2 regions of the Pseudoalteromonas sp. S554 genome follow, and region 1 is predicted to be linked to the other one. Evidence: riboswitches for the same ligand, from Rfam matches in the RefSeq annotation. Region 1 holds a riboswitch; the other holds the start of a gene.

Region 1 (5,830 bases):
CTGCTGTCGGCAAGCATGCGCTTTGCCTCTTGCCATGTTGCTTGTGCTGCTAAGGTATCGGCCTCTTTATTTTGTGTATCCCATGTAAAGCCAGTATTCATTACAGCAAATTCAACCCCTGCGCCTAGTAATAAATTACGCTCACCACACTCCCATGTCCCTTTTATGAATTGACACACAGCGGCTTTTTGACCGTGGCCAACACAGCGTGCTACCACGCCAAAACCAGAAGTCGATTTACCTTTACCATTGCCAGTAATAACCTGAAAAATACCTTTAACCTCTTGCGCGGCTTCAACACGGGCATCTACGTGTTCTTTTACTTTTTGCTGGCGCTGTTTGTGTTTGTCGTTTGTTTGTTCAGTCATTATTATGCCCTTTATAAATCGAGGTAATTTGCGCTATATCTAAATGTGTTTCGCACATGGTTGCTAAACGCGCTAACTGCTGTTCGCGGTGTGTATCAATACTTATTGGATCAATATTTAAATCTGGCTTTACCCATTTTAAAATTTCCATCGTGGCGTTGGGCTCATCAAATAAACCGTGTAAATAAGTGCCCGCAATTGCATTATCGTCACTTATAAAACCATCTGTTTTAAACCCATTTGGATGCTGACTAAAAGTAATTAAAGGGGTCTTTAATGCATTGCCTTTACTTACTCCCGCATGGATTTCATAACCACTACATAAAGTTTGTCGATTATTTAGCTTTAAAGTGGCCGTCACTTTACTTAATACTTTTTGCGATGTGAGTGTGGTTTCAAACTCACATAATGCCAACCCACTTACCCTTTTTAATGACGACTCAACACCCTCGGGGTCGTAAATTATATTACCCAGCATTTGCATTCCCCCACAAATTCCAAGTACTTTTCCACCATAGCGTAAGTGACGTTTTAACTGATTATCCCACCCTTCGTTTATCAAAAAGGTTAAATCGCCAAGTACGTTTTTACTACCTGGCAATATAATAAGATCAACATCAGGAATGACCTGCGTATGGCGTATATAGTTAACATTAATATTTGGGTGTAAACGCAGTGCATCAAAATCGGTATGGTTACTAATATGCGGCACTAATAATATTGCAATATTGATAGTTGCATGGGTAACGTTATTGTTTATTGCAACAGCATCTTCCGCGTCGAGAGTTAAATCGTGAAGGTATGGCAGCACTCCTAAAACAGGCTTACCCGTGTATTGCTCTAACCAGTCAAGCCCTCCTTGAAGCAAACTTATATCGCCTCTAAAACGGTTAATTACAAAACCCTTTACACGTGCTTGCTCTGATTCGCTAAGTAATGCCAATGTCCCCACTAAATGAGCAAATACACCGCCTTTATCTATATCAGCAATAATAATCACTGGGCAGTCTACTTTTTCAGCGTAGCCCATGTTAGCTATGTCGTTTTCACGCAGGTTTATTTCAGCGGGGCTTCCCGCACCTTCCACCAATAAAAGATCAAACCGTTTTGCTAAACGCTCGTGTGATGTAATGACAGCGTCCATGGCGACTTTTTTATAATCGTGGTACTTGCCGGCTTCCATGTTGCTAATCGCTTTACCATGAATAATAACTTGGGCGCCTGTATCGCTATTGGGCTTAAGTAATATCGGGTTAAAGTCGGTTTCGGGCTCTACCTTAGCAGCAATAGCTTGCAAAGCTTGCGCACGGCCAATTTCGCCACCGTCGTTTGTCACTGCGCTATTAAGTGCCATATTTTGTGGCTTAAACGGTGCGACTTTTATGCCTTGATTTGCAAATACTCGGCAAAGTGCAGCCACTAAGGTGCTTTTTCCCGCATCCGAGGTAGTACCCTGTATCATGAGTGTTTTCATGGCTACACCTTAGACTTTCTAAAAAAGAGTAAACTTAAGAAAAACGCACTCCCCATAGCGGCCGTGATCACCCCTACTGGCAACTCTTGATTTTGAAGTAAAGAACGAGACAGTACATCGACCCACACCATAAATGTACCTCCTACTAAGCTTGTTATTAATAGCCCTGCAACGGTTCCTTGTGAAATAAAAAAGCGCACAATATGTGGCACCATTAATCCAACAAAACCAATACCGCCACACATTGCCACCAGCACAGCGGTTATTAATGAGCTTAAAATTAGCATCAGCAACCTAAATCGATGCACTTTAACACCAAGGGTTATGGCACTTTCGTCACCTAATAACATGGCATTAAGCTGGCGCCTAAAACTAATCATTACGCAGGTGCACAGTGTAATCACTAAAAAGGGTATCCAAAGCGTTGCCCACTGGGCACGTGCAAAACTTCCTAAGGTCCAAAATAAAATAGCTGCAACGGCTTGCGGCTCGCTCCAATAAAGCAACAAACTCGTAAATGCACTAAATAAAAACGAGAGTGCAACACCAGCAAGTAACATAGACTCAACTTGCCCGCCCTGCTGCCTTGTGGCAATTAATATAAGTAAGCTCATTGCTAATAAGCTACCAAGCAAGGCTGCGGCCGAAAGCATAAAACCTGCGCTAATTCCCACAAATGCCATAAGTACAACTACACCAAACGAAGCACCTGACGATATACCGAATAAGTAAGGATCTGCTAGTGGGTTACGTGTCACGGTTTGTAAAATTAGCCCAGCGATAGCTAACCCGGCACCGGCTAAAAACGCCAATAATGTACGGGGCATTCTTAATTCAAAAATAATACGGCTGGTGAATGAAGCATCATTTAAATAAATAAAACTGTTAAATACATCCTGTATTGAGGTATCTGCAGCACCAAAGCTCAATGCTAAAAATAAACTTACTAAGGCAATAGTAATGCAAATAATCAGTGCAACTGAATGGCGTACATGCATTGCTAACATATTATTTGTAACCATAAAAGTAGGTAATATGAGGCGTAACTTTACCCAATTGAGATTCTTGAGGATGGTTACTAACCTGAGCGCATACACCAAATACATCATCAAGCATGTGCTCAGTCAGTACCTCTGCAGGAGAGCCGGTATGCGTTATTTCTCCATTTTTAATGACGACAAGCTCATCACACATAGCGCTAGCCAAATTAAGATCATGAAACGAAGCAAATACTGTAACACCAAGAGACTTTGCCAGCTCCATAACCTGTATTTGGTACTTAACATCAAGGTGGCTAGTGGGCTCATCCATAATTAACAGCTGAGGTTGCTGAACAATAGCACGTGCAATGAGTGCCCGCTGCTTTTCGCCCCCAGAGAGCGATTCAAAATTTTGATTTGTATGCAGCTCAAGCCCTACCGTTTTTATAGCTAGAGTGATTTGTTGTTTTTCGCTTTGCGATGTAGAGCTAAATAACGATTTATGAGGCGTTAGGCCAAGAGCCACAACATCAAATAACGACAAATTAAAATGCGATGGCGCCTCTTGTAAAACAACAGCAACGCACTTTGCATATTCATCACTTTTAAGCTGCCAAATATCATGGTTATTAAACTCTATAACCCCTTCATTAGGCTTATTAAAACGATATAAACAACGCAGTAAACTCGACTTACCTGCACCATTAGGGCCAATTAAGCCCACAAATTTACCTTCAGGTATTTGCACATTAATGTGTTTGAGAATAGGTTTATTTGCTATTCCCCACGAGAGATTTTGAACGTTTAATAATGGTGCTTTAGTTTGCAATACTCTGTCCTAGACACGAGTACCCACTTGTAATGCAACCACCAAAAAGGAGTACATTAAATTTAGCATGAGTAGGCCCGCTCATTAAAAATTGATTTGTATCTGACTTAAAGCATAGCGCTAATTACAGTTGCGGGAACAGTTGAGGAATTGCACCTCATTCCAAATGAAGCTCTATTATGGGCGGGTAAGTAAATAATTTAAAGCAAAAAAAACCGCGCTAATTACAGCGCGGTTAAAAAGGGAGTGTTTTAACTCGTCGTTAAAACTTATATTCCATACCTAAACCTAAGTAATCTTGGTCTACGTTGTTGTCCATATCAAAGCTTGAGTAAAAGCCAAATACTTTAATGTTTTTGTTAAGCTTGTGATCCACACCCACTGAAATAGCTGTTTTATCATCGCTATCGTCAAAGTCCATTGCTTGGTACTGAACTTTAAACGTGTTTTTACCCATGCTGTATGCTGCATTTAATAAGTAACCGTCACCTTCAGCTGAACCGTCTACTTTTTCTTGAGTTTGGTACATAGCACCGAGTTTAAAGTCTTCAACTTTACCTTGGATTGACGCACGTACTACATCGTAGCCATTTACTTCACTATCGGCTGCGATAGAGGCATATACTGCGCTCTTTTTAAGTGCCACGTCACCGTAAGTAACCGCCATTGAGTAACCGTTATCAGCGTCTACATCATCTTCAGCTACAAAAGTAGCAAGTACTTTAAAACCTTCGTATGAGTTTGATGAATAACTAACAGTATTCCCTAAACGGTTTTCACCTTTAAATACATTTTTAATATCGCCTTCAAGGTCGTTAAACAAGTCTAACTTACCTTGAGATTGTTTAAGCGCAGTATCGTTACGACCAATAACCACTTGGCCAAACGCACCTTTTAAACCAACGTATTGGTTACGCGCAGAAATATTGTCGTCGTTATCGCCTTTTGAATCAGCATCAGACACATCAACTTGAAACTCAAACTTATATACCGCTTCTAAACTATCATTTATTTTTTCAGAACCTTTAACACCAAGACGAGATGCATTACTTTTTATCTCAGTAAAAGATCCTTCGCCGTCATCAGATGATTGCACTGTTACATTCGCTTTACCGTAAATGTCTACATCGGCAAGTGCATTAAAAGATAAACCACTTAATAGTGCTAAGCATAAGCTCGATTTTACAAATTTCATGTTATTTCCTTGGATAATCACAAAAGACTAATTTTTAAAACGACTGCAGTTTGTCACCACTAAATGACAGAAATATTACAAATGAAATATTTTTGACTTTTAAAGTTAATAAAACTGCATTATTTATGAAATCAAAAGGACATGAACATCAATCATACAAATATGTACCCACTTAAAACCCAATTACTAAGCATGTGCCTTAATAGTAGGTAGTAAATTTATGAGTGTTTCTATCAGTTCCTTTTGTTCGTTATCTCTATGGTAGGCTACAAATATATCTCTTGACGTATTTTCTACATTTTTTACATGAAATAATTCACCATTTTCTAAATGTTGCTCAACCAAAACATGTGGAATAAATGCGCTACCACCACATTGTAGTATTAAATCTAACGCAATTCGTCCGGTACTTGTTCTAAAGTAAGGAGGCGTTTTACCGGTAAACTGGCGTGCATGCCAAAGTGAAAATGTCGTTCCCCAGTCAACATACACGTACTGATTATCAAAAAAGTTTTCGTTTGTTGCAGTGTCATACCCACTTACAGGAATAATAGGCAGTTCACAAATACGCTCAACAACTAACTCATCTACTTTTGGTGGATCAAATAAAATGGCTAAATCAAGCGTGCGCTCAAGCAATAGTCGCGTGCTTTCTTGTTGAGCTTTAACTTCAGCCACCAAAGAGACTCCAGGCATAGCCGACACAATATTAGTAATACCAAACTGCAAAAAGGCATCCCAAATATTAGGCGTCCCTGCCAAGCTAATTTGTTTATGCATATTATCAGCAAGGGCTACATCTACTTTGGCGCGCTGCATGCCTGTTATGATCATTTGCGCATGAGGTAATAACCGCTCACCAGGCGCTGTTAATTGAATATTATTACGCTGGCGAATAAATAAATTAACACCAAGCCCTTGCTCTAATTGACGAATACGAAAGCTAACCGCCGATTGCGTTATATAGAGGTTCTCTGCGGCTTT
Region 2 (5,830 bases), on a different contig from region 1:
AGTGACCGAAGTCGAATTTAGTACGTTGGACGAAATTTATCAAAAAACCTTTGAGTTAATTGGCCACACAATTGCGGGTAAAACATTTTGTGTACGTGCAAAGCGTATAGGCCAACACGACTTTACTTCAACTGATTTAGAGCGTTACGTTGGTGGTGGTTTAAACCAACACGTTGAAGGTGCCCGCGTAAAACTTAGCCGCCCAGAGGTGACTATTCGTCTAGAAGTAAAAGATGACAAAGCCTACATTGTAACGCAAACACATTTGGGTATGGCGGGCTTCCCTTTGCCAACTCAAGAAGATGTGCTGTCGTTAATGTCGGGTGGGTTTGACTCAGGCGTAGCTAGCTACCAAATGATACGAAAAGGCGCGCGTACGCACTTTTTGTTCTTTAATTTAGGTGGCGCTGCCCACGAAATTGGCGTTAAACAAGCGAGTTACTTTTTATGGAAAAAATACAGCTCGACTCATAAAGTAAAATTTATTACGGTCGACTTTGAACCTGTTGTTGCCGAAATTTTAGAAAACGTTGAGAACAGCCAAATGGGCGTTGTACTCAAGCGTATGATGATGCGTGCCGGTAGCGCAGTGGCCGAAAAGCTAAATATTCAAGCGCTTGTAACGGGTGAGAGTATAGGGCAGGTGTCTAGCCAAACGTTGGCTAATTTAAGTGTGATTGACCGCGTAACTGAAACCCTTATTTTACGCCCGCTAATTCAACATGATAAGCAAGAGATTATAAACATTGCGCGCCAAATCGGTACCGCTGAAATGGCCGAAACGATGCCAGAATACTGTGGTGTTATATCTAAAAAGCCAACGGTAAAAGCAAAAATAGACGTGATTAAAGGCGAAGAAGAAAAGTTCGACTTTGATGTACTTGATACCGTTATAGATAACGCGCGTGTTATGGATGTTCGTGATATCGACGTAGAAGCTAAGCAAGAGCTTAAAGAGGCAGAATCGGTTGCCGATTTACCGCCAGGTTCAGTTGTTGTTGATATTCGCTCTCCAGAAGAAGAAGACGCGGCGCCGCTTGAGATTGAAGGTATTGAAGTAATTCACCTACCGTTTTTCCGCTTAGCTACGAAGTTTGGCGACCTACCAAAAGATAAAGACTACTACCTATATTGTGATAGAGGTGTAATGAGCCAGTTGCAAGCGCTTATTTTACACGAGCAAGGCTTTACAACTGTAAAAGTGTATCGTCCTTAAAGGGTAAGTAAATACGTTAATAGTTTATAAAGCGTGGTTTAAACCACGCTTTTTTTTGCCTGAATTTTAGCAAGTAACTCATTATTAGTTGGGGTTTTAATGTTGTAACGTTTGCCTTGCTCGCTAATATACCCACAAATAGCCATTATTTCTGTTGGCCTGTTATTAGCAATATCTTGCTGCATTGAAGAATAATTTTCAGCGGTAAGCGACATTACGGTGTAAGCGTTATTTAACGCATCAGCTAAAGCAATATTCAACCCTTTTGCGTTAGCAACCCTGCAGCCCTCATAGAGTAAACTCATTATCTTTGCGCTAAATGCAGGGGCACGCAATTGGCCGTTTTTTATATTGTGAAGTGCAGTTAGTGGGTTAATAGCCACATTAACCAACAGCTTTTCAAAGCGAAGTTGCTCAATGTTATTGACCATTTTTAAATTAGGAATTGCTTGAAGTAGTGGTGATATAAATTGTGGATTTTTAGCTGCAAGTTTATTACAGCCACCAATCACGCTTTGCCCTTCACCGGTATGTTGCACAATGTACTGGGTAGACTTAAATCCGGCCATGCTGGTGGTTAAAAAGTATAGTGCTTGCTGAGTGTTCAGCTGAGGAATAAGCTCTTCAATATTTCCCATTCCATTATGAGAAACGACTAATATTGAATTTGCAGCAAGATAAGGTTTTACTTGTGAAAATGCATCTTGAACCTGAAAAGCTTTAACTGTAAAAATGACAACATCATAACTAGGTTGTTGCGCCAGATCGCTTAAATTAATAAAGCGTGCATTAATGTTATGTGACGGGGCATTTTTACGGCTATAAAAACGCGTATTGCAGGTTGGTTTGCGTGTTAAAACATGAACATTATTTTTGTGACTTAAAAAGTGGCTTAGTAACAAGCCAATAGCGCCATCGCCTATAATTAAAATATTAGTCATAGGGATTCTTTTTTCGAGGTGTAAAAATAACTCTTAGTAAAAAGTAACTAGCAGCACCAGCAAAATCAGCTATAAAATCGCCAATAGAGGCCTGCCGGTAGGGGAGTGCGTCTTGCATTATTTCAATTGATGCGCCGTAACCGGCCAATAACAAAATTTGTGCGTACAAAGGAAGCTTAAACGCTTTATCCATAATAATGGCAAGCACAAAAAAAATCCCAAAATGGGCTACTTTATCAATGTGTGGAAATAGGTTAGCTGCACCTTTTATTTCTTTGGCAAATAAAAAAGTAAACGCTACGATGCTGAGCAAAAAAACAGCTTGGTAAACACGCCTTGTCACGTAAAATCCTAGAGTCGCTTAAAAAAGAAGCTTAAGTATATCAAACTAAATTAGTATCGCACCTGAACAAGATGCAGAAAAATGTAAAGATTTATAATTTTAGCGTTATAATTGCGCCATAAAATTAAGATTGAATAGTTAGGAGAAAACCAATGCCTTCATTTGATATTGTATCTGAAGTAGAAATGAACGAAGCACAAAATGCGGTAGATAATGCCAACCGTGAACTTGAGACTCGCTTTGACTTTAGAGGTGTTGATGCATCTATTGAGCTAAACGACAAAACAATTAAGCTAAAAGCTGAAGCTGATTCACAGGTTATGCAATTGTTTGATATTTTAGCGGGTAAAGTTTCTAAGCGTGGTATGGATGTAGCGAGCTTAGAGTTACAAGATATTAGCCGTGCAGGTAAAAATGTTTTTCGTAACGTTGCGCTAAAGCAAGGTATTGAAAAAGATGTGGCTAAAAAAGTAGTAAAAGCCATTAAAGATTCTAAAGTAAAAGTGCAAGCGGCTATTCAAGGCGAGGAAGTACGCGTAACGGGTAAAAAGCGTGATGACTTACAAGCTGCTATGCAAGTGGTGCGTACTGCCGATTTAGGTCAGCCATTTCAGTTTAAAAACTTCCGCGATTAATTATAAAAGCCTTTTTGTGCACTTTATAAATAAAAAGCCAAATAGCCGCGCAGGTTATTTGGCTTTTTTTATGAACGCGGCATCGTTTTTGTTTTTAATTGATTTTCTTTTTAGCTGTATAGACGTCCGTTGACATTTTTTATTAAACTCCTCACAATAGCGGCCTATTTTCAAGGTGCTTATTAATCTTTTCAATGGTTTGATTTTTTTAATGAGATAATCGGGAAGTTGGTGCGTTTTCATGATGACTACAATCCCAACACTGCCCCCGCAACGGTAAAGTAATACATAAAGCGATGTATTTACTGAGTCCGGAGACCGGCCTTGATGTAATCTTACTTAGTTCTTTGCGGTGGGCAAAGAAGGGGAACTTCATGTTAAAAAAAACAACTCTTGGCGTTGCAATTACTGCTGCGCTGTCACTATCTGTATCTGCTGCAGAGCAATCAATCGAAACCATTACGGTAACCGCTAATAAGTTTGAACAATCAATTACTAATGTATTAGCGAGTGTAAATGTTATAACTCGTAATGACATTGAAACCAGTAATGTTCGCGACTTACCAACGCTACTAACCACTCAAGTTGGGTTTCAGGTCAACCCTAACGGCGGTTTTGGTCAAAATGCCGGTGTTTCATTGCGCGGTACAGGGTCAGGTGATACGCTCATTTTAATAGACGGTGTACGCACCGGTTCGGCAACGCTTGGTCAAAAAGCATTAAGTAATGTGCCATTAAATAGTATTGAACGCATAGAAATAATTAAAGGTTCACGTGCAGCTATTTATGGCTCTGATGCGTTAGCAGGTGTTATTAATATTATTACTCGTGAGTCAGATAACCTTTCGGTCAGTGCTACGTTTGGATCTGACGCGTACCAAGACTACCAGATTGCTGGTTCTGTAAAAGCAGGCGATGTAACAACGGCTTTTAATGCAGGGTTTGAAAAGACGGACAACTTTGATGTACTTCAGGGCGCAGCACCCGATGAAGACGGTTTTGAAAATAAAAACCTTGGCTTTAAAGTAAACTACACCGACACACATTTCGGTAACTTTAAGTTACTAGGGCAATACAACGAAGGCTTTGCTGATTACGACAGCCGCTTTAGTCCTGCCGATAGTACGATTGAGCGAGGGGATTTTAAAAATTACCAGCTTTCGGCTGGTTGGAATAAAGACTACAAAAACCAAACTCACAGCCTTGATATAGCATCTGCAACGGATGACTCAGACAACCGTTATGTTGATTTTTCTCAAGGGCCAACAACAAGTACGTTTGTTACTAAGCGCTCACAAATTGACTACAACGGCCAATACCGCTTAAACGACACGTTAAACATTAGTGGTGGTATTAATTGGTACAATGATGACGTATCACAAAGCTCAACCACGTTTGAAGTGCAAGAGCGCGATGTATTAGCTGTATTTGTTGGCGCATATTACGATGCGGATGAGTTGCTTGCCAATTTAACTGTTCGTCAAGATGACGATGAGCAATTTGGTAATGAAACAACGTACACAGCGGCAGCTGGCTATCACTTATCTGAAGACGCAACATTTAGAATAAGCCAAAGCACGGGCTTTAAAGCGCCAACATTTAATGATTTGTACTTTCCTCTTTACGGCAATGCCAATCTTCAACCTGAAACGTCAGTGAATCGTGAGCTTGGCTTAAACGTCGACTTTGATACTGTACGTGTCGATGTCGCTATTTTTAGAAATGAAATTGAGGATAAAATTGATTATGACGCTAATTTTGCACTCACCAATATTAATGAGGCCCAATATGAAGGTGTTGAATTTAGTTTAGCCAATCAAATTTTGGGTTTTGATAGTAATGTGAATTTTGCTTACCTAAGTGCCGAAGATAAAGAAACAGGCGAAGCGCTTAGAAACGTTGCCAAACGAACCTTTAATTGGGAGCTTACAAAACAGTTTGGTGCATTTGATACAAGCATAGCAATGCAATATCGCGGTGAGCGAGCAGGGGCGGTTTCGCAATTGGGTTCGTATACGCTTTGGAATTTAGCAGGCAATTACCAAGTAAATGATGAAATTACGGTGTCGCTTCGTATAGAAAACGTATTCGATAAGGAATACAACGTAGTCGATTCTAACGCTGATTTTACAACAGGGCAGGTGTATTACTACAACACGCCAGAGCGCCGCTTTTTTGCTGGCATAGATTACCAGTTTTAAATAATCTAAATAAAAAGCCCGGTTTTACCGGGCTTTTTTGTGTTTTTACTCAGCTAAAAACTCTTTAAATACGGTTTCAAACTTATGTAATTTTGGTGCGATTAAGATACTGCAATAACCCTGTTGCGGGTTTTCGTTGTAGTAATCTTGATGATAGTGCTCAGCAGGGTAGTAAGTTGTCACCGGGCTGACTTCGGTAACAATAGGCTCACTAACATGGGTTTGTAGCTGTTCAATCATAGTGTTAGTAAGCGCAAGTTGTTCGTCATTATGGTAATAAACAACACTTCGGTATTGTGTGCCAATATCGTTACCTTGGCGATTTAATTGCGTAGCATCGTGCAAAGTAAAAAACATAGCGAGCAATGTTTTAAAGCTTACAATAGTGCTATCAAATTCAACTTTTACTACTTCGGCATGGCCCGTTGTACCACTGCATACTGATTTGTATGTTGGATTGTCAGTATTGCCACCGGTATAACCCGAGCTTACAT

What was found. A riboswitch is a leader RNA that binds a small molecule or an ion and turns the genes downstream of it on or off. The one in region 1 is predicted to bind cobalamin.
Region 2: it holds a riboswitch for cobalamin, as region 1 does, so the genes downstream of both, CWB65_RS06705 (TonB-dependent receptor domain-containing protein) here and CWB65_RS03280 (ABC transporter ATP-binding protein) in region 1, are expected to answer to the same signal.

Annotation. Positions count from the first base shown of each region.
Region 1 covers NZ_PNDV01000005.1:175,551-181,380, reverse strand. Annotated here, with positions in the region: gene cobO (cob(I)yrinic acid a,c-diamide adenosyltransferase) at 1-368, opposite strand, end outside; gene CWB65_RS03290 (cobyric acid synthase) at 361-1,842, opposite strand; gene CWB65_RS03285 (FecCD family ABC transporter permease) at 1,845-2,849, opposite strand; gene CWB65_RS03280 (ABC transporter ATP-binding protein) at 2,851-3,651, opposite strand; cobalamin riboswitch at 3,728-3,866, opposite strand; gene CWB65_RS03275 (porin) at 3,914-4,846, opposite strand; gene CWB65_RS03270 (LysR family transcriptional regulator) at 5,033-5,830, opposite strand, start outside.
Region 2 covers NZ_PNDV01000027.1:51,739-57,568, reverse strand. Annotated here, with positions in the region: gene thiI (tRNA uracil 4-sulfurtransferase ThiI) at 1-1,216, shown strand, start outside; gene CWB65_RS06720 (ketopantoate reductase family protein) at 1,255-2,157, opposite strand; gene CWB65_RS06715 (VanZ family protein) at 2,150-2,500, opposite strand; gene CWB65_RS06710 (YajQ family cyclic di-GMP-binding protein) at 2,653-3,135, shown strand; cobalamin riboswitch at 3,313-3,476, shown strand; gene CWB65_RS06705 (TonB-dependent receptor domain-containing protein) at 3,510-5,336, shown strand; gene msrA (peptide-methionine (S)-S-oxide reductase MsrA) at 5,382-5,830, opposite strand, start outside.